One region of the Streptomyces sp. NPDC096136 genome, then DNA from elsewhere that is predicted to be linked to it. Evidence: riboswitches for the same ligand, from Rfam matches in the RefSeq annotation. Region 1 holds a riboswitch; the other holds the start of a gene.
The links. A riboswitch is a leader RNA that binds a small molecule or an ion and turns the genes downstream of it on or off. The one in region 1 is predicted to bind glycine.
Positions count from the first base shown of each region.

Region 2: it holds a riboswitch for glycine, as region 1 does, so the genes downstream of both, gcvP (aminomethyl-transferring glycine dehydrogenase) here and gcvT (glycine cleavage system aminomethyltransferase GcvT) in region 1, are expected to answer to the same signal.

Region 1 covers NZ_JBIWFZ010000015.1:144,996-153,557, forward strand. The annotation lists gene ACIRBY_RS27250 (L-serine ammonia-lyase) at 67-1,449, opposite strand; gene glyA (serine hydroxymethyltransferase) at 1,711-2,967, opposite strand; gene gcvH (glycine cleavage system protein GcvH) at 2,985-3,365, opposite strand; gene gcvT (glycine cleavage system aminomethyltransferase GcvT) at 3,458-4,573, opposite strand; glycine riboswitch at 4,726-4,829, opposite strand; gene ACIRBY_RS27270 (AAA family ATPase) at 5,091-5,705, shown strand; gene ACIRBY_RS27275 (enhanced serine sensitivity protein SseB) at 5,929-6,663, shown strand; gene ACIRBY_RS27280 (enhanced serine sensitivity protein SseB C-terminal domain-containing protein) at 6,726-7,466, shown strand; gene ACIRBY_RS27285 (ABC transporter permease) at 8,102-8,562, shown strand, end outside.
Region 2 covers NZ_JBIWFZ010000020.1:8,997-17,558, forward strand. The annotation lists gene ACIRBY_RS30420 (DNA polymerase IV) at 1-1,364, shown strand, start outside; gene ACIRBY_RS30425 (PRC-barrel domain-containing protein) at 1,361-1,714, opposite strand; glycine riboswitch at 1,827-1,925, shown strand; gene gcvP (aminomethyl-transferring glycine dehydrogenase) at 2,120-5,005, shown strand; gene ACIRBY_RS30435 (DUF5999 family protein) at 5,120-5,308, opposite strand; gene ACIRBY_RS30440 (hypothetical protein) at 5,673-6,302, opposite strand; gene ACIRBY_RS30445 (glutamate-cysteine ligase family protein) at 6,798-8,333, shown strand; gene ACIRBY_RS30450 (CPBP family intramembrane glutamic endopeptidase) at 8,505-8,562, shown strand, end outside.

The DNA of each region.
Region 1 (8,562 bases):
TCGCCGGACGCGCGGAGGGGCCCGGCGCACCCGCGCCGGGCCCCTCGTCACGCTGCGTCGTTCAGGTCAGCACTCGATGACGTTCACCGCGAGGCCGCCGCGCGCGGTCTCCTTGTACTTGACCTTCATGTCCGCGCCGGTCTCCTTCATGGTCTTGATGACCTTGTCCAGGGAGACCTTGTGGCTGCCGTCGCCGCGCATCGCCATCCGGGCGGCCGTGACCGCCTTGACGGCCGCCATGCCGTTGCGCTCGATGCACGGGATCTGCACCAGGCCGCCGACCGGGTCGCAGGTCAGGCCCAGGTTGTGCTCCATGCCGATCTCGGCCGCGTTCTCCACCTGCTCCGGGGAGCCGCCCAGCACCTCGGCCAGGGCGCCCGCCGCCATGGAGCAGGCGGAGCCGACCTCGCCCTGGCAGCCGACCTCGGCGCCCGAGATGGAGGCGTTCTCCTTGAAGAGCATGCCGATCGCGCCCGCGGCCAGCAGGAAGCGCACCACGCCGTCCTCGTCCGCGCCGGGCACGAAGTTCACGTAGTAGTGCAGGACGGCCGGCAGGACGCCCGCGGCGCCGTTGGTGGGGGCGGTCACCACGCGCCCGCCCGCGGCGTTCTCCTCGTTCACCGCCATCGCGTAGATCGTCGTCCACTCGCTGCGGTGCAGCAGCGGGTCGCCCTCGGTGCGCAGCTGGCGCGCCGTGGCGGCGGCCCGGCGCTTGACGCGCAGCCCGCCCGGGAGGATGCCCTCGCGGGACATGCCGCGCGAGACGCAGGACTGCATGACCCGCCAGATCTCCAGGAGGCCCTCGCGGATCTCCTCCTCGGTGCGCCAGGCCTTCTCGTTCTCCATCATCAGGGAGGAGATCGACAGGCCGGTCTCGTTCGCGAGGCGGAGCATCTCGTCACCCGAGCGGAAGGGGTACTTCAGCACGGTGTCGTCGAGCTTGATCCGGTCCTCGCCGACCGCGTCCTCGTCCACGACGAAGCCGCCGCCGACCGAGTAGTAGGTCTTCTCCAGCAGCGGGGCGCCGGAGGCGTCGTAGGCGAAGAGGGTCATGCCGTTGGCGTGGTACGGCAGCGAGCGGCGGCGGTGCAGGATCAGCTGGCTCGGCTCGTCGAAGTCGATCTCGTGGACATCGCCTATCTCGGTGCCCAGCAGGCGCAGCTTCCCGGTGCGGCGGATCCGCTCGACCTCGTCGTCGGCGGTCTCGACGTCCACCGTGCGCGGGGAGTGGCCCTCCAGGCCCAGCAGGACCGCCTTGGGGGTGCCGTGGCCGTGGCCGGTGGCGCCGAGGGAGCCGAAGAGCTCCGCCCGCACGGCGGCGGTCTGGGCGAGGACGCCGTCCTTCTTCAGGCGCGACACGAACATGCGCGCCGCGCGCATCGGGCCGACCGTGTGGGAGGAGGAGGGGCCGATACCGATGGAGAAGAGGTCGAAGACGGAGATGGCCACTGGCGGACTCCCTTGTCGGCTCGTGGGGTGGAGAGGGGGCAGGGGTGTGGGTGGAGCGGGGTGGTGCAGGGGGGATCTGCGGATTTTGTCCGGCAGACGAGCGTAACGCGTGGAGATGAACGTTTCGGCTCGCGGAAGGGTCCGGCGGACGTGAGCCGCCTCGCGTTCCGGTGCCCCGGCGGGGGGAGGGGGGCCGGGGAAGAAGACAGAAAGGGGCCCGGCCCTGTGCGGTACAAGGCCGGACCCCCTCCTGGCCCGCTGCTAGAGCGACGGGTACAGCGGGAACTTCGCGGCGAGCGCGGAGACGCGCGCCTTGAGGTCGTCCGCGTCGAACGCCGGCTTCAGGGCCTGCGCGATGATCTCGGCGACCTCGCGGAAGTCCTCGGCGCCGAAGCCGCGGGTGGCCAGCGCCGGCGTACCGATGCGCAGACCCGAGGTGACCATCGGCGGGCGGGGGTCGTTCGGGATGGCGTTCCGGTTGACCGTGATGCCGATCTCGTGGAGCCGGTCCTCGGCCTGCTGGCCGTCCAGCTCGGAGTTGCGCAGGTCGACCAGGACCAGGTGCACGTCGGTGCCGCCGGAGAGGACGGAGACGCCCACCTCGGTGACGTCCGGCTGGACCAGGCGCTCGGCGATGATCTTCGCGCCCTCCAGGGTGCGCTCCTGGCGCTCCTTGAACTCGGGCGAGGCCGCGACCTTGAAGGAGACCGCCTTGGCCGCGATCACGTGCTCCAGCGGACCGCCCTGCTGGCCCGGGAAGACCGCGGAGTTGATCTTCTTGGCCAGCTCCTGCGTCGACAGGATGACACCGCCGCGCGGACCGCCGAGGGTCTTGTGCGTGGTGGTGGTGACGACGTGGGCGTGCGGCACCGGGTTCGGGTGCAGACCCGCGGCGACCAGGCCCGCGAAGTGGGCCATGTCGACCATCAGGTACGCGCCGACCTCGTCCGCGATCCGGCGGAAGGCGGCGAAGTCCAGCTGGCGCGGGTAGGCGGACCAGCCGGCGACGATCAGCTGCGGCTTGGACTCCTTGGCGAGGCGCTCGACCTCGGCCATGTCGACCTGGCCGGACTCGTCGACGTGGTACGGGACCACGTTGTAGAGCTTGCCGGAGAAGTTGATCTTCATGCCGTGGGTCAGGTGACCGCCGTGGGCCAGGTTCAGGCCCATGATCGTGTCGCCCGGCTTCAGCAGCGCGAACATCGCGGCGGCGTTGGCCTGCGCACCGGAGTGCGGCTGGACGTTCGCGGCCTCGGCGCCGAAGAGCGCCTTGATGCGGTCGATCGCGATCTGCTCGACCACGTCGACGTGCTCGCAGCCGCCGTAGTAGCGGCGGCCCGGGTAGCCCTCGGCGTACTTGTTGGTCAGGACCGAGCCCTGGGCCTCCATGACGGCGACCGGAGCGAAGTTCTCCGACGCGATCATTTCCAGGGTCGACTGCTGGCGCACGAGCTCGGCGTCGACGGCGGCGGCGACGTCGGGGTCGAGCTCGTGGAGGGGGGTGTTCAGAACGGACATCAGGATCCCCTGGGGTGTCAGTTACCGGTGGTGAGGGCGGTGTACTCGTCGAAGGACAGCGCGTCCTTGGGCTCCTCCGAGAGCTTCACCTTGAACAGCCAGCCACCCTCGAACGGGGCGGAGTTCACCAGCGCCGGGTCGTCCACGACGTCCTGGTTGAACTCGACGATCTCACCGGAGACGGGGGAGTAGAGGTCGCTGACCGACTTCGTCGACTCCAGCTCGCCACAGGTCTCGCCCTCGGTGACGGTGTCGCCGACCTCGGGGAGCTGGGCGTAGACGACGTCACCGAGCGCGTCGGCGGCGAAGGCCGTGATGCCGACCGTCGCGACGCCGTCGACGGCGTCCGACAGCCACTCGTGCTCCTTGGTGTAACGCAGCTGCTGGGGGTTGCTCATGGCCTGATTCTCCTGGATGCGGTGCGGTGGATACGAACGGTGGTCTTGCGTGCCGGCGGGGGCCGCCGGCGGGGTCCCGGGGACCCCGGGGGTCACTTCTGCCGCTTGTAGAACGGCAGGGCCACGACCTCGTACGGCTCATGCGTACCGCGAATGTCCACGCCGACACCGGAGGTGCCGGGCGCGGCGTGCTCCGCGTCGACGTACGCCATCGCGATCGGCTTGCCCAGCGTCGGGGACGGGGCGCCGGAGGTGACCTCGCCGATCACCTTGCCGTCGGCGACCACGGAGAACCCGGCGCGCGGGACGCGGCGGCCCTCGGCGACCAGGCCGACCAGCTTGCGCGGGGCCTGCGTGGCGGCGCGCTCGGCGGCGGCCTCCAGGGCGGCGCGGCCGACGAAGTCGCCCTCCTTCTCGAACTTCACGACCCGGCCCAGCCCGGCGTCGAAGGGCGTGAGGGAGGTGGTGAGCTCGTGCCCGTACAGCGGCATGCCCGCCTCCAGGCGCAGGGTGTCGCGGCAGGACAGGCCGGCCGGCACCAGGCCGACGCCCTCGCCGGCCTTGGCCAGCGCCTGCCACAGCTCCACGGCGTGCTCGGGGGAGACGAACAGCTCGAAGCCGTCCTCGCCCGTGTAGCCGGTCCGGGCGATCAGCGCGGGCACGCCCGCGACGGTGCCCGGCAGGCCCGCGTAGTACTTCAGGCCGTCCAGGTCGGCGTCGGTCAGCGAGGCCAGGATGCCGGGGGACTCGGGGCCCTGGACTGCGATCAGCGCGTACGCCTCGCGGTCGTCGCGGACCTCGGTGTCGAAGCCGGCGGCGCGCTCGGCCAGGGCGTCCAGGACCACCTGGGCGTTGGAGGCGTTGGCGACGACCATGTACTCGGTCTCGCCGAGGCGGTAGACGATCAGGTCGTCGAGGATCCCGCCGTCCTCCTGGCAGATGTGCGTGTAGCGCGCGCGGCCGACGCCGACGGTGGAGATGTTCCCGACGAGGGCGTAGTCGAGCGCCTTGACGGCCTCGGGGCCCTGGACGGTGATCTCGCCCATGTGGGAGAGGTCGAACAGGCCGGCCTTGGTGCGCACGGCGTTGTGCTCGTCGCGCTCGCTGGCGTAGCGCAGCGGCATGTCCCAGCCCGCGAAGTCGGTCATGGTCGCACCGAGCGACCGGTGCAGCGCGTCGAGCGCGGTCAGGCGGGGGGCAGTGCTCATGGGTGTGGCTCCCGGGTCCCAGGGCATGACATGACGAGGACGATCCTCCCCATCTGTCATCGGAACCTGAGAGGTTCGCCGAGAGTTCCCGCGCGGGGAACGCCGACTTGCACCTTGGGTGGAGCTGCGGACAGCTCGCTTTTCAGATCTGCCTCATCCACGCGGTACGGGGCCTGAGAGATTCAAGGGAGGAACTTGCTCCTTCGGCGCCCGGGCACGGCCTCACGGCCAGCCGGGACTCTCCCGCGCGGATTCAAGCGGCCGGTATGCAGTTGGTGTCCAGATGGCGCACATCATTGCACGGGTCGGGCGGAAGCGGGCAGCGGGGCCCGAAAGAACGTACGGAACACCAAAGGCCCCGGTGGCCCCGGCGGTCCCAGGTGGCGGACGTCCCGCCCGGAACCGGAGGGCGCGGATTACCGTCTCTTTACATTCAGCGGGCACAGGGCCCTCACGGCCCGAGTCGGGGGGAGACGATCACGTGCGGAGATTCGGAGTGGTGACCAGTACGGGAGCGGTGGACGGGACCCGGGTGCGGCCCCTCGCCGCCCCGGCCGCCTGCACGGTCCGCGACCTGCGCGGATCGGCCGCCCGGAGCCCTCGGAGCCTGAGCTTCCGCGTGGGGGACATCGTCGTGGTGTCCGGTCTGCCGGGTGGCGGCAAGAGCACCCTGATCAAGCGGGCGGCCCCCGGCGGCGGCATCGACTCCCAGGACGTCCGCGAGCGCTGGGAGCGCCGGATGCCGCGGGCGCTGCCGTACGCGGCGTACCGCCCGCTGGTCCGCGCGGCCCACTACTGGGCCCTGTGGCGCGAGCTGCGCTCCGGCGCGTCCGTAGTCGTCCACGACTGCGGCACCCAGTCCTGGGTCCGGGCCCTCCTGGCGGCCACCGTCCGCCGCCGGGGCAGCCGCCTCCACCTCCTCCTGCTGGACACCACCCCGGAGGAGGCCCTCGCGGGCCAGGAGTCCCGGGGTCGCGGGGTCTCGCCGTACGCCTTCGCGCGCCACCGCGCGGCGGTGACCCGCCTCCTGGCTGCCGCCGCCGCGGGCCGCTCCCCGAGGGGCTGCGCCACCACCACCCTCCTGGACCGCCCGTCGGCGGCGACGCTGACGGAGATCACCTTCACGCCCTGACCCGGCCCGGGTGCGCCGCGGGGCCATCCACAGCCCCGCCGGCGTTTGAGGCGCGGGGTCCGGGGCGGAGCCCCAGGAGACGGGGAGAGGGCGGGGCGGGGAGAGGGCGGGGCGGGGAGACGGCTCCGCGCGGCGGCCCGCACCCGGTGCCCCGCTCCACCGGCGGAGCCACCCGGTAGCCTCGGGGCCACATCCACGGGACGCACCACAAAGGCAGGGGCACATGCAGGGCAACGGCTGGCCGGCGAACGAGTTGGAACAGGTGCTCGGAACGGCCCTCGGGCAGCCGGACGCCGGCCCCCGCATCCTGGAGGCCCTGGGCCGCGCCCGTGTCTGGGTGCCGCTCCCGCAGGGCGGCGGCCCCGACAGCACCTCCCTCGACCTCCCCACCATGCTGATCGCCGGCGAGGCCTACGTCCCGGTCTACAGCTCCGAGGCCCAGTTCCGCTCCGCCGCCGGCCCCGCCATGGACTTCGCCGTCGCCCCCGCCGTGGAGTTCGCCCGCGGCCTGCCCCCGCAGCTCGGCATCGCCGTCAACCCCGAGGGCGCCGTCGGCGTCCCCCTGCCGCCCGCCGCCGTCGCGCAGCTCTGCCGCACCGGCCGGACCGAGCTCGACGGCCCCGCCAGCGGCGCCCGCGTCCGGCTCTTCGAGCCCGACTGGCAGGACGACCCCGTCGACTTCCTCACCGCCGCCGCCGAGGAGTTCCGCGCCACCGGCGTCGTCTCCGCCGCGCACCGCTGCCTGGCCAGCGTCGAGGGCAAGGACCCCGAGCTCTACATCGGCGTCCAGCTGGTGGGATGGGACGCCGGATCCCGGACCGCCCCGCTGGAGGCGCTCGGCCGGGCGCTCGCCCGCGTGCCGGCGCCCTGGCCGGTGCAGTTGATCCTGCTGGAGGCCGCCGAGGACCCGGTCACGGACTGGATTCGTGAGCGCGTGCGCCCCTTCTACCTCCCGTAGCGCCGCTTAAGCTGTTCGGGACGTGGAGACGACGGGCGGACGAAGACGAAGAGGGGTACCGGGTGAGTGCGTCAGGCACGGCCGCGGCCGGGCAGGTCGAGCACATGCTGCGCCAGGTGACTCCCGGGCGCTATGAGAGCTACGAGTCATTCCTGCACGCCCTCGCCGAGGGCCGGCTGTGGATGCTGCTCTGGCAGGGGCAGCCGGGCTCACCGGACGCCCAGTACGGCGGGATGGAGGTCGAGGGGCTCGGCTACGCGCCCTGCGTGACCTCCCCGCAGGAGCTGGCCGCCAGCGGCTGGAACCGGGGCTACGAGGTGGTCACCGGCCGGGACATCGCCCGTGCCCTCTACCCCGACCGCTGGGGGCTGTGGGTCAACCCGCACGCCCAGGGCGGCGGCCTCGGCATCCCCTGGGCGGACCTCCGCCGGATCGCGACCGGCCTGGACCGGATGCCGGCCGGCCCGCTGCGGCTGTCCGAGCCCGCCCTGGAGCTCCCGCAGTTCTACGGCCTGCTGACCCAGCACGCCCACCGCACGCCCGCCGTCCGCTCGCTGCGCCGCGCCTGGGTGCAGCCCGCGCTCGGGTCGGCGTACCTCGCGGTCGGCCTCGACCTCTACGACGCCTCCGCGCCCGCGCTGGAGTCCGTCCGGGAGATGATGCGCCAGTCGGTCGGCGTCGTGCCCGAGGGCGTGCCGGTGTGCACGGTCGCGCTGGCGGACGAGCACGATCCGGTGGCCATGTGGCTGCGCTCCCAGACGCGTCCCTTCTACGACCGCGAGGGGCAGGCGGCCGCGTACTGAGCCGCCGCGGGCCGAACACCGAGCCCGTTACAGGGACATTTCCGGGTATGCCCGCACCATGAGACGGGCCGTCCGACGCGACGTCCGGCCGTCGGGAACCACCGTTCCCGGCGGCCTTTGCCTTGTCCGGATTTCGCCCCCATTGGGCGCCCAATTGGCATGCTCCTCCGTAGAGTTGGGCGCCATGTCCGTTTGGCTACCGAACGGACGGTGTTGCTCCGCTGAGCCGCCACCGGAGTCCGGATAACGGGAACTCAAGCCTCAGATCACGGTTGCGCATCCTTTCATCTGCGGGTCTGGCGGCTGGTCGAGCGCCCGATGAAGACTCCCCACCCAAGAGCCGGTCAGTCCTCCAGGACCCGGCTCGGCACGTGCACTCCGCTTGTCGTTCCGCACAGCACTTCCCGCACTTCCGCACGTCCGCAGTCTTCGCATTCCACGCGTCACACCTGCACTTCCCGCATCTCCTGCACTTCCTGCACCTCCCGCAGTTCTCGCAGTACTCACGCACCTCCCGACGCACCTCACCCGCGTTCCACCGTGTCCCGAGCACTCCGAGCGCCACTCCGCACCAACGCCGCCACAGCGGCGGGCATGGGCCGACCACCCGTCGGCCGAGAGGGGTCCCCACCACGATGACGGCACCACTGCACGACACGAGCGCGGAAACGCCCGCACCCGTGTCCGTAGCCGACGTCCCTGCCAAGGCCATCGAAGGCCGCTCGCCCGGCCGCATCGCCTGGATGCGGCTCAAGCGCGACAAGGTCGCGCTGACCGGCGGTGTGGTCGTGATCCTGCTGATCCTGGTGGCGATCTTCGCGCCGCTGATCGTGAACCTGCTGGGCCACGACCCCAACGAGTTCCACGAGGACCTGATCGACCCGGACCTGGGCACGCCGCTCGGCTCCTTCGGCGGCATCAGCTCCGACTACCTGCTGGGCGTCGAGCCGACCAACGGCCGCGACGTCTTCAGCCGGATCGTCTACGGCGCGCGCATCTCCCTGATCGTCGCCTTCCTGGCCGCCTTCGTCTCGGTCGTCCTCGGCAGCTTCCTGGGCGCCCTCGCCGGCTTCATCGGCGGCTGGGTCGACGGCGT
Region 2 (8,562 bases), on a different contig from region 1:
AGGCCGTGATCGTCGGCGGCCTCGGCCCGCGCGGGGTGGTGGCCACCGCCTCGTACGAGGCCCGGCGCTTCGGGGTGCACTCGGCGATGCCGACCGCCCAGGCCCGCCGGCTCTGCCCCAACGGCGCCTACCTGATCCCCCGCTTCCTGCTCTACCGCGAGGTCAGCGAGATCGTCATGGGCCTGCTGCGCGAGCTGTCGCCCCTGGTGGAGCCGCTCAGCCTGGACGAGGCCTTCGTGGACCTGGAGGCGGGCGGCAGCGCCTTCGACTCCGCGGGCGCCCGGGCCGCGGGGGAGCGGCTGCGGGCCGACATCACGGCCGCCACGGGCCTCAGCGGGTCGGTGGGCCTGGCCGGGTCGAAGATGCTCGCCAAGGTCGCCTCCGAGGAGGCCAAGCCGGACGGGCTGCTGCTGATCGAGCCCGGCACCGAGCGCGCGCTGCTCGCCCCGATGTCGGTGCGGACCCTGCCCGGGGTGGGCCCGGCGACCGGGGAGCACCTGCGCCGGGCCGGGATCACCACGGTGGGGGAGCTGGCCGAGGCCGGAGAGGACGAGCTGGTCCGGATGGTGGGCCGGGCGCACGGGGTGGGCCTCTACCGGATGGCCCTGGGGCTGGACGACCGGCCGGTGGTCGCGGAGCGGGACGCGAAGTCGGTGTCGGTGGAGGACACCTTCGACGTCGACCTGCACGACCGGGTGCGGATCCGCTTCGAGGTGCAGCGGCTCTCCGACCGGTGCGTGGGACGGCTGCGGGCCTCCGGCCACTCGGGGCGCACCATCGTCCTCAAGGTGCGCCGCTACGACTTCTCCACCCTGACCCGCTCCGAGACCCTGCGCGGGCCCACCGACGATCCGGCCGTGGTGCGCGAGGCGGCCGCGCGGCTCCTGGAGGGCGTGGACACCACGGGCGGGGTGCGGCTCCTGGGGGTCGGCGTGACCGGGCTCGCGGACTACACCCAGGAGGACCTCTTCGCCCAGGCGCTCGGCGCGGGCACGGAGGAGGCCGCCGCCGGGGCGGAAGGGGCCCTGGAGGCGGACGGGACGGCCGGGGGCGCGGCCGCCCCCGGGGCGCCGGGGAAACCAGGGATCCCGGGGGCTCCAGGGGGCCCCGGGGCCGCCGCGGCGCCCGGGGAGGACCCGTACGCCGCCGCGGTGCGGCACTGGCCCGCGGGCAGCGACGTACGGCACGCGGTGTACGGGCCCGGGTGGGTCCAGGGCAGCGGGGTCGGGCGGGTGACCGTGCGCTTCGAGCGGCCCGGGTCGCCGCCCGGGCGGGTCCGTACGTTCCTGGTGGACGACCCCGAGCTGGAGGCCTCCGACCCGCTGCCCCTCGTGGGCCGGCCCGCTCCGGACGGCGCGCCCTAGCGCTTCTCCGGCGGGGGGAGGTGGAGGTCGCCGGGCATGGACACGTCCAGGCCGTAGTGGTGGTACAGCTGGAGCTCCTGTTCGGGGGAGAGGTGGCGGCCCACGCCGAAGTCGGGGGCGTCCTTGATCAGGGAGCGTTCGAAGGGGACGCGCAGCACCTCTCCGACCACCTCGCTCGGCTCCAGCGGGACGAAGGCGTCCCTGCCGAACAGGCCGGTGCGGACCGCGGCCCACTCAGGGACGCCCGTGGCGTCGTCCAGGTAGACCTCGTCCACGGTGCCGATCTTGGCCCCGTTCCGGTCGAACGCCTTGCGGCCGATCAGGCTGCGCGGATCGATGTCGGTCTGCACGGTCCCTCCACGTGGTCGCAGTCATCCGTAATGACTACAAAAGTGCATATTCCGATAGGGGGCCACTCGAGGGAGGGTCCAGATCCTCGCTGGTAGGCTGGGTGGCGGCTGTTGACCCTGTGCGGGAGAGTCCTCCGAGTGAGCTCGACGGAGGCGCCGAAGGAGCAAATCCTCCCCGGAATCTCTCAGGCATACGTACCGCACGCGACGAGGCCACTCTGGAAAGCAGGAGCGGGTGCCGGGCGCGCAGTGCCGGTCCCACTCCTCACCGACGGTGAAAGCCGGACGACGGGCGACCCCCGAGACTCCGGTGAAGCTCTCAGGTTGAGATGACAGAGGGGGAGGCCGTCCGGGTGCCCGCGCCGTGGTGCCCCTCGCAGGTCGTACGACCAGGAGGCCTCCGTAATGACCGCCAACCGCATTCCGCTCTCCCAGCTCGAGCGGGGCATCCCCTTCGAGCAGCGTCACATCGGCCCGGACGCCGAGGCGCAGGCGAAGATGCTCGCCCAGGTGGGCTACGGCTCCCTCGACGAGCTGACCGCCGCCGCGGTACCGGATGTGATCAAGACCGCCGAAGCGCTGAACCTGCCCGAGGCGCGGACCGAGGCCGAGGTGCTCGCCGAGCTGCGCTCGCTCGCCGACCGCAACCAGGTCCTGTCGTCGATGATCGGTCTCGGTTACTACGGGACCTTCACGCCGCCGGTGATCCTGCGCAACGTCATGGAGAACCCCGCCTGGTACACGGCCTACACCCCGTACCAGCCGGAGATCTCGCAGGGCCGCCTGGAGGCCCTGCTGAACTTCCAGACCGTCGTCGCCGAGCTGACCGGCCTGCCGACCTCCGGCGCCTCCCTGCTCGACGAGGGCACCGCCGCCGCCGAGGCCATGACGCTCGCCCGCCGCGTGGGCAAGGTCAAGGGCAACGTCTTCCTGGTGGACGCCGACGCGCTGCCGCAGACCATCGCCGTGATCGAGACCCGCGCCGAGCCGATCGGCATCGAGGTCGTCGTCGCGGACCTCTCCGAGGGCATCCCCGCCGAGATCGCCGAGCGCGGCGTCTACGGCGTGCTCCTCCAGTACCCGGGCGCCTCCGGCGCCGTGCGCGACATCAAGGCCGTCATCGACCAGGCCCACGGGCTCGGTGCGATCGTCACCGTCTCCGCCGACCTGCTCGCGCTGACCCTGCTGGCCTCCCCGGGCGCCCTCGGCGCGGACATCGCCGTCGGCACCACCCAGCGCTTCGGCGTCCCGATGGGCTTCGGCGGCCCGCACGCCGGCTACATGGCCGTCCAGGCCAAGCACGCCCGCTCGCTGCCCGGCCGCCTCGTCGGCGTCTCCGTGGACGCGGACGGCAACAAGGCCTACCGTCTGGCCCTCCAGACCCGCGAGCAGCACATCCGCCGCGAGAAGGCCACCAGCAACATCTGCACCGCGCAGGTCCTGCTCGCCGTCATGGCCGGCATGTACGCCGTCTACCACGGCCCGGACGGCCTGAAGACGATCGCCCTGCGCACCCACCGCTACGCCGCGCTGCTCGCCGCGGGCCTGACGGCCGGCGGGGTCGAGCTGGTGCACGGCTCCTTCTTCGACACCGTCACCGCCCGGGTGCCCGGCAAGGCCGCCGAGGTCGTCGCCGCCGCGCGCGAGGGCGGCGTGAACCTCCACCAGGCGGACGCCGACCACGTCTCGATCTCCTGTGACGAGACCACCCTGCGCGCCGACCTCGAGGCCGTCTGGGCCGCCTTCGGCGTCTCCGCGGACATCGAGGCCCTGGACGCCACCACCGGGGACGCGCTGCCCGAGGGCGTGCTGCGCTCGGACGCGTACCTGACCCACCCGGTCTTCCACCAGCACCGCTCCGAGACCGCGATGCTGCGCTACCTGCGCAAGCTCTCGGACAAGGACTACGCGCTGGACCGCGGCATGATCCCGCTGGGCTCCTGCACCATGAAGCTCAACGCGACCACCGAGATGGAGCCGGTGACCTGGCCCGAGTTCGGCCAGCTGCACCCCTTCGCCCCGGTCGAGCAGGCCGAGGGGTACCTCACGCTCATCAACGAGCTGGAGGAACGTCTCTGCGAGGTCACCGGCTACGACAAGGTCTCCATCCAGCCGAACGCCGGCTCCCAGGGCGAGCTCGCCGGCCTGCTGGCCGTGCGCGCCTACCACCGTGCGAACGGCGACGAGCAGCGCACCATCTGCCTCATCCCGTCCTCCGCGCACGGCACCAACGCCGCGAGCGCCGTGATGGCCGGCATGAAGGTCGTCGTCGTCAAGACCGCCGACGACGGCGAGGTGGACACCGAGGACCTCCGCGCCAAGATCGAGCAGCACCGCGACGAGCTCGCCGTGCTCATGATCACGTACCCGTCGACGCACGGCGTGTTCGAGGAGCACGTCGCCGACATCTGCGCCCGGGTGCACGAGGCGGGCGGCCAGGTCTACGTGGACGGCGCCAACCTGAACGCCTTGGTGGGCCTGGCCAAGCCGGGTCACTTCGGCGGCGACGTCTCGCACCTGAACCTGCACAAGACCTTCTGCATCCCGCACGGCGGCGGCGGTCCGGGCGTCGGCCCGGTCGGCGTCCGGGCGCACCTCGCTCCGTACCTGCCGAACCACCCGCTCCAGCCGACCGCCGGCCCGGAGACGGGCGTCGGCCCGATCTCGGCCGCGCCGTGGGGCTCCGCGGGCATCCTGCCGATCTCCTGGTCGTACGTCCGCCTGATGGGCGGCGAGGGCCTCAAGCGCGCCACCCAGGTGGCGGTGCTCGGCGCCAACTACATCGCCAAGCGCCTGGAGCCGCACTACCCGGTGCTCTACACCGGCCCGGGCGACCTCGTCGCGCACGAGTGCATCATCGACCTGCGCCCGCTGTCGAAGGAGACCGGCGTCAGCGTCGACGACATCGCCAAGCGCCTGATCGACTACGGCTTCCACGCCCCGACCATGTCCTTCCCGGTGGCCGGCACGCTGATGATCGAGCCGACGGAGTCCGAGGACCTCGCCGAGATCGACCGCTTCTGCGACGCGATGATCGCCATCCGCGCCGAGATCGAGCGGGTCGCGGGCGGCGAGTGGCCGGCGGACGACAACCCGCTGGCCAACGCCCCGCACACGGCGGCGTCCCTGGGCGGCGAGTGGAACCACCCGTACACCCGCGACGAGGCCGTCTTCCCCGGTGGCGTCTCCGCCGCCGAGAAGTACTGGCCGCCGGTGCGCCGGATCGACGGCGCCTTCGGCGACCGCAACCTGGTGTGCTCCTGCCCGCCGCTGGACGAGTACGACAACTGAGCCCTCGGGCCCGGCGCCCCCCTGAGGGGGCGCCGGCAGCACGCTGAAAGGGGCCGGTCCCGGAGCTCTCCGCTCCGGGACCGGCCCCTTCGTACGTCCGTGTGCGGTGCCCGCTCAGGCCGCCGCGAGCGGGCGGTGCGGAGCGATGATCTTGCCGTCCGGCAGCAGCTCACCGGTGTCCTCGAAGAGCAGGACGCCGTTGCACAGCAGGCTCCAGCCCTGCTCCGGGTGGTTGGCCACCGGGCGCGCGGCCTCCCGGTCGGCGGACTCTGATGACGGGCAGGCAGGCTGGTGCTGGCACATGGATGCGTTCTTTCGCTGCGGTGTGGTCTGTTCGCTACGGCTCGATGCGTGATTCATGGCCGTCCCCCTGGGTCGTCCCCGCGCCTGCGGGGAGGATGTCCTCAGTCTTCCCCTATGACGGCTGCTTCGCAGGGATTTCCCGGCAGCAGTCCTCATGGATTGAGGACGCATCACTCGTGCGGGCGGTTCAAGCCAACTGCCCTGTCCTTTCGGATGGTTCACGACTGGTCCCGGCGGGCTAGGCCGAATGGGTCATGTGGGTCAGACGGCGTGTCGGGCGGCGGGACGAGCTGGTATGCGGGGCCCGGGCACGCCGCGGGCGCGGCCCGGATCGCGGGCCGCGCCCGCGGGCGGAGCGGGGGGTTCAGGCCGCGGGGGCCGCCAGGGTGGGCGGTACGGGTGGTACGGGCGGGGCCGCCGGGGTCAGCCGGTGGGTCAGTACGGGCAGCAGCTCCGAGACGGGATGCGGCCGGTAGGGGGCGATCCCGGGCGGGGCCGGGGCCAGCGGCACCAGCAGGTCGGCCGCAGCGGGCAGGCCGGCGGCGGCGTCGGCGCCGACCGCCCCGTGCAGCCACAGGGTCAGCATGTAGAGCTCCGGGACGGACAGCAGCCGGGGCTGGTAGGTCTTGCCGAGCTGCTCCGCCTGGCGCAGGGCCCGCTCGGTGGCGGCGACGTAGGGCCCCTCGAAGAAGTGCGAGAAGGCCCAGCCGTCCGGAGTGAGCCGCGTGTCGGCCGCCGCCACGAAGCGGTCGCCGCTGCGGATCAGGAACCGCCAGGCGGTGAGGCGGGTGCGGGGCGGCCGGCCGTCGGCCGCGCGGCCGGACATGCTCAGGCGGTCGAGCACGTGGACCGGAAGGGGGAGCTCGGCGGTCATCGGACCCTGGACCGCGCGCAGGGCGGGGGTGTGTGCCTCGTGGACGGCGGTGGGAGAACCGAGTGCCGCGAGGACGCTGCGCAGGGCGGGCGCGGGGGCCGGGTGGACATGCAGCGGCATGGTGGGTCGCCTCTCACTTGGGAGACCGGTGGTGCAGGGGAAGGTGCGGACGGCGCTGTCGCATTCTGGGGTCAGAGGTGGGCATTGGGGCAATGGCCGCGCGCCAACTCTCTGCCTCGTTTGCGGAGTTTATACGACATGTGTTCACACAGTGTTTCGGCTAGCTGTCCCGCCTATTGCCGACAAGGCGCTTACCGGTCCCGCTGTCATGGTATTCATGCCGTTCGCGCGTGAAGGAACCGCGCTGACCTCGGAGGTTACCGGAAGGGGGCTCGGCTGGAAAGTGCCGGTAATCATGAACGGGTAAAACCCGTACGGAATTTGCGCACCGCGGGTTGCCAGGCGAATGTGCCGGAGCGCCCATCCGGCCACACCGGCGCGCGCTCCCCGCCAAGCCGCTCCGCGCGGCGTTATCGATCACGGGCCCTGGGCATCATCGACCGTAACGCGCGCCCGGGTGCACCGGGCCAGGCCCACTCGAGGAGGGACGCTTCGATGGGGGAGAAGGTCGTGGCAGGCGGATTCGACCTGTCCGATCGGCATCGGTATCGGAGGAAGCTTCACGAGTGCCTGGAGGGGCTGGAGCGGCTTCTGGCGGAGAAGAGGTTCGACCGCCCCAAGAACATGATGGGACTGGAGATCGAGCTGAATCTCGCGGGTGCCGACGGTTTGCCGCGCATGGTGAATGCGCAGGTGCTGGAGCGGATTGCGAGCCAGGATTTCCAAACCGAACTCGGAATGTTCAACCTGGAGGTGAACGTCCTTCCGCACCGGCTCGACGGCCGGGTATTCGACCGGCTCGCGGAGGAGCTGAGCGCGGGCCTGCACTACGCCCACCGGCAGGCCGCGGAGATCGACGCGGGGGTGGTGATGATCGGGATCCTCCCGACGATCACCCGCGCGGACCTGGCGCTGGCCAACCTGTCGGCCGTGGACCGCTACTCGCTGCTCAACGAGCAGATCCTGATGATGCGCGGCGAGGACTTCCGGCTGGACATCGAGGGGGTCGAGCGGCTGACCTGGAGCACCGGGTCGATCGTGCCGGAGGCCGCCTGCACCTCCGTACAGCTGCACCTCCAGGTCACCCCGGCGCGGTTCTCGGACGTGTGGAACGCCGCCCAGGCGGTGACCGCCGTACAGATAGCGGTGGGGGCGAACTCGCCGTTCCTGTTCGGGCGCGAGCTGTGGCGCGAGTCGCGTCCGCCGCTGTTCACCCAGGCCACGGACACCCGGCCGCCCGAGCTCCAGGCCCAAGGGGTGCGGCCGCGCACCTGGTTCGGGGAGAAGTGGGTGGACTCGGTGTACGAGCTCTTCGCCGAGAACGTCCGGTTCTTCCCCTCCCTGCTGCCGATCTGCGACGAGGAGGAGCCGCTGCGGGTGCTCGCCGAGGGCGGGGTGCCCAGCCTCCAGGAGCTGGTGCTGCACAACGGCACGGTCTACCGGTGGAACCGGCCCGTCTACGGGGTGGCCGACGGGATGCCGCACCTGCGGGTGGAGAACCGGGTGCTGCCGGCCGGGCCCACCGTCGCCGACGTCGTCGCCAACGCCGCCTTCTACTACGGGCTGGTCCGCACCCTCGCGGACGAGCAGCGCCCGGTGTGGACCCGGATGTCCTTCGCGGAGGCCGAGGCCAACTTCGACGCCGCCTGCCGGTACGGGATCGACGCGCGGATCCGCTGGCCCCGCAAGGGCCGCTCCGGCGGGCTGGCGAGCGTGCCGGCCGTGCGGCTGGTGCTGGACGAGCTGCTGCCGATGGCCGCGGCCGGACTGGACGCCTGGGGCATCGAGCCCGCCGACCGCGACCTCTACCTGGGGATCATCGAGGAGCGGTGCCGACGCCGGGTGAACGGGGCGACCTGGCAGGTGGAGACGTACCACCGCGCCCTCGCGGGCGGTCTGGACCGCGACGCCGCCCTGGCGGCCACCACCCGCCGCTACAGCGAGCTGATGCACCGGGGCGACCCCGTGCACACCTGGCCGGTCGGTCTGGAGGAACAGGAGGTGGACGCGCCCGCGGCCGTCCGCCGCTGAACGGCGGCCCGCTCCGGCACCCGGTCCGGCCCGCCGGCGCCCCGGACCGGTGCGTCCGTCCCGTCCCGGTGATCCCGTCCGGCCTCCGAGGAGGCAGTATGGGGTGGTCGGAGCGTGACGGACGGGGCAGGACGGGAGTCGGGCGTGCGGGCGGAACCGGAGCCGGTGGCCATGGAGCTGGGCGAGGACGGGCGGCGGCGCCTGCTGCGCACCGAGACGCTGCTCGTGC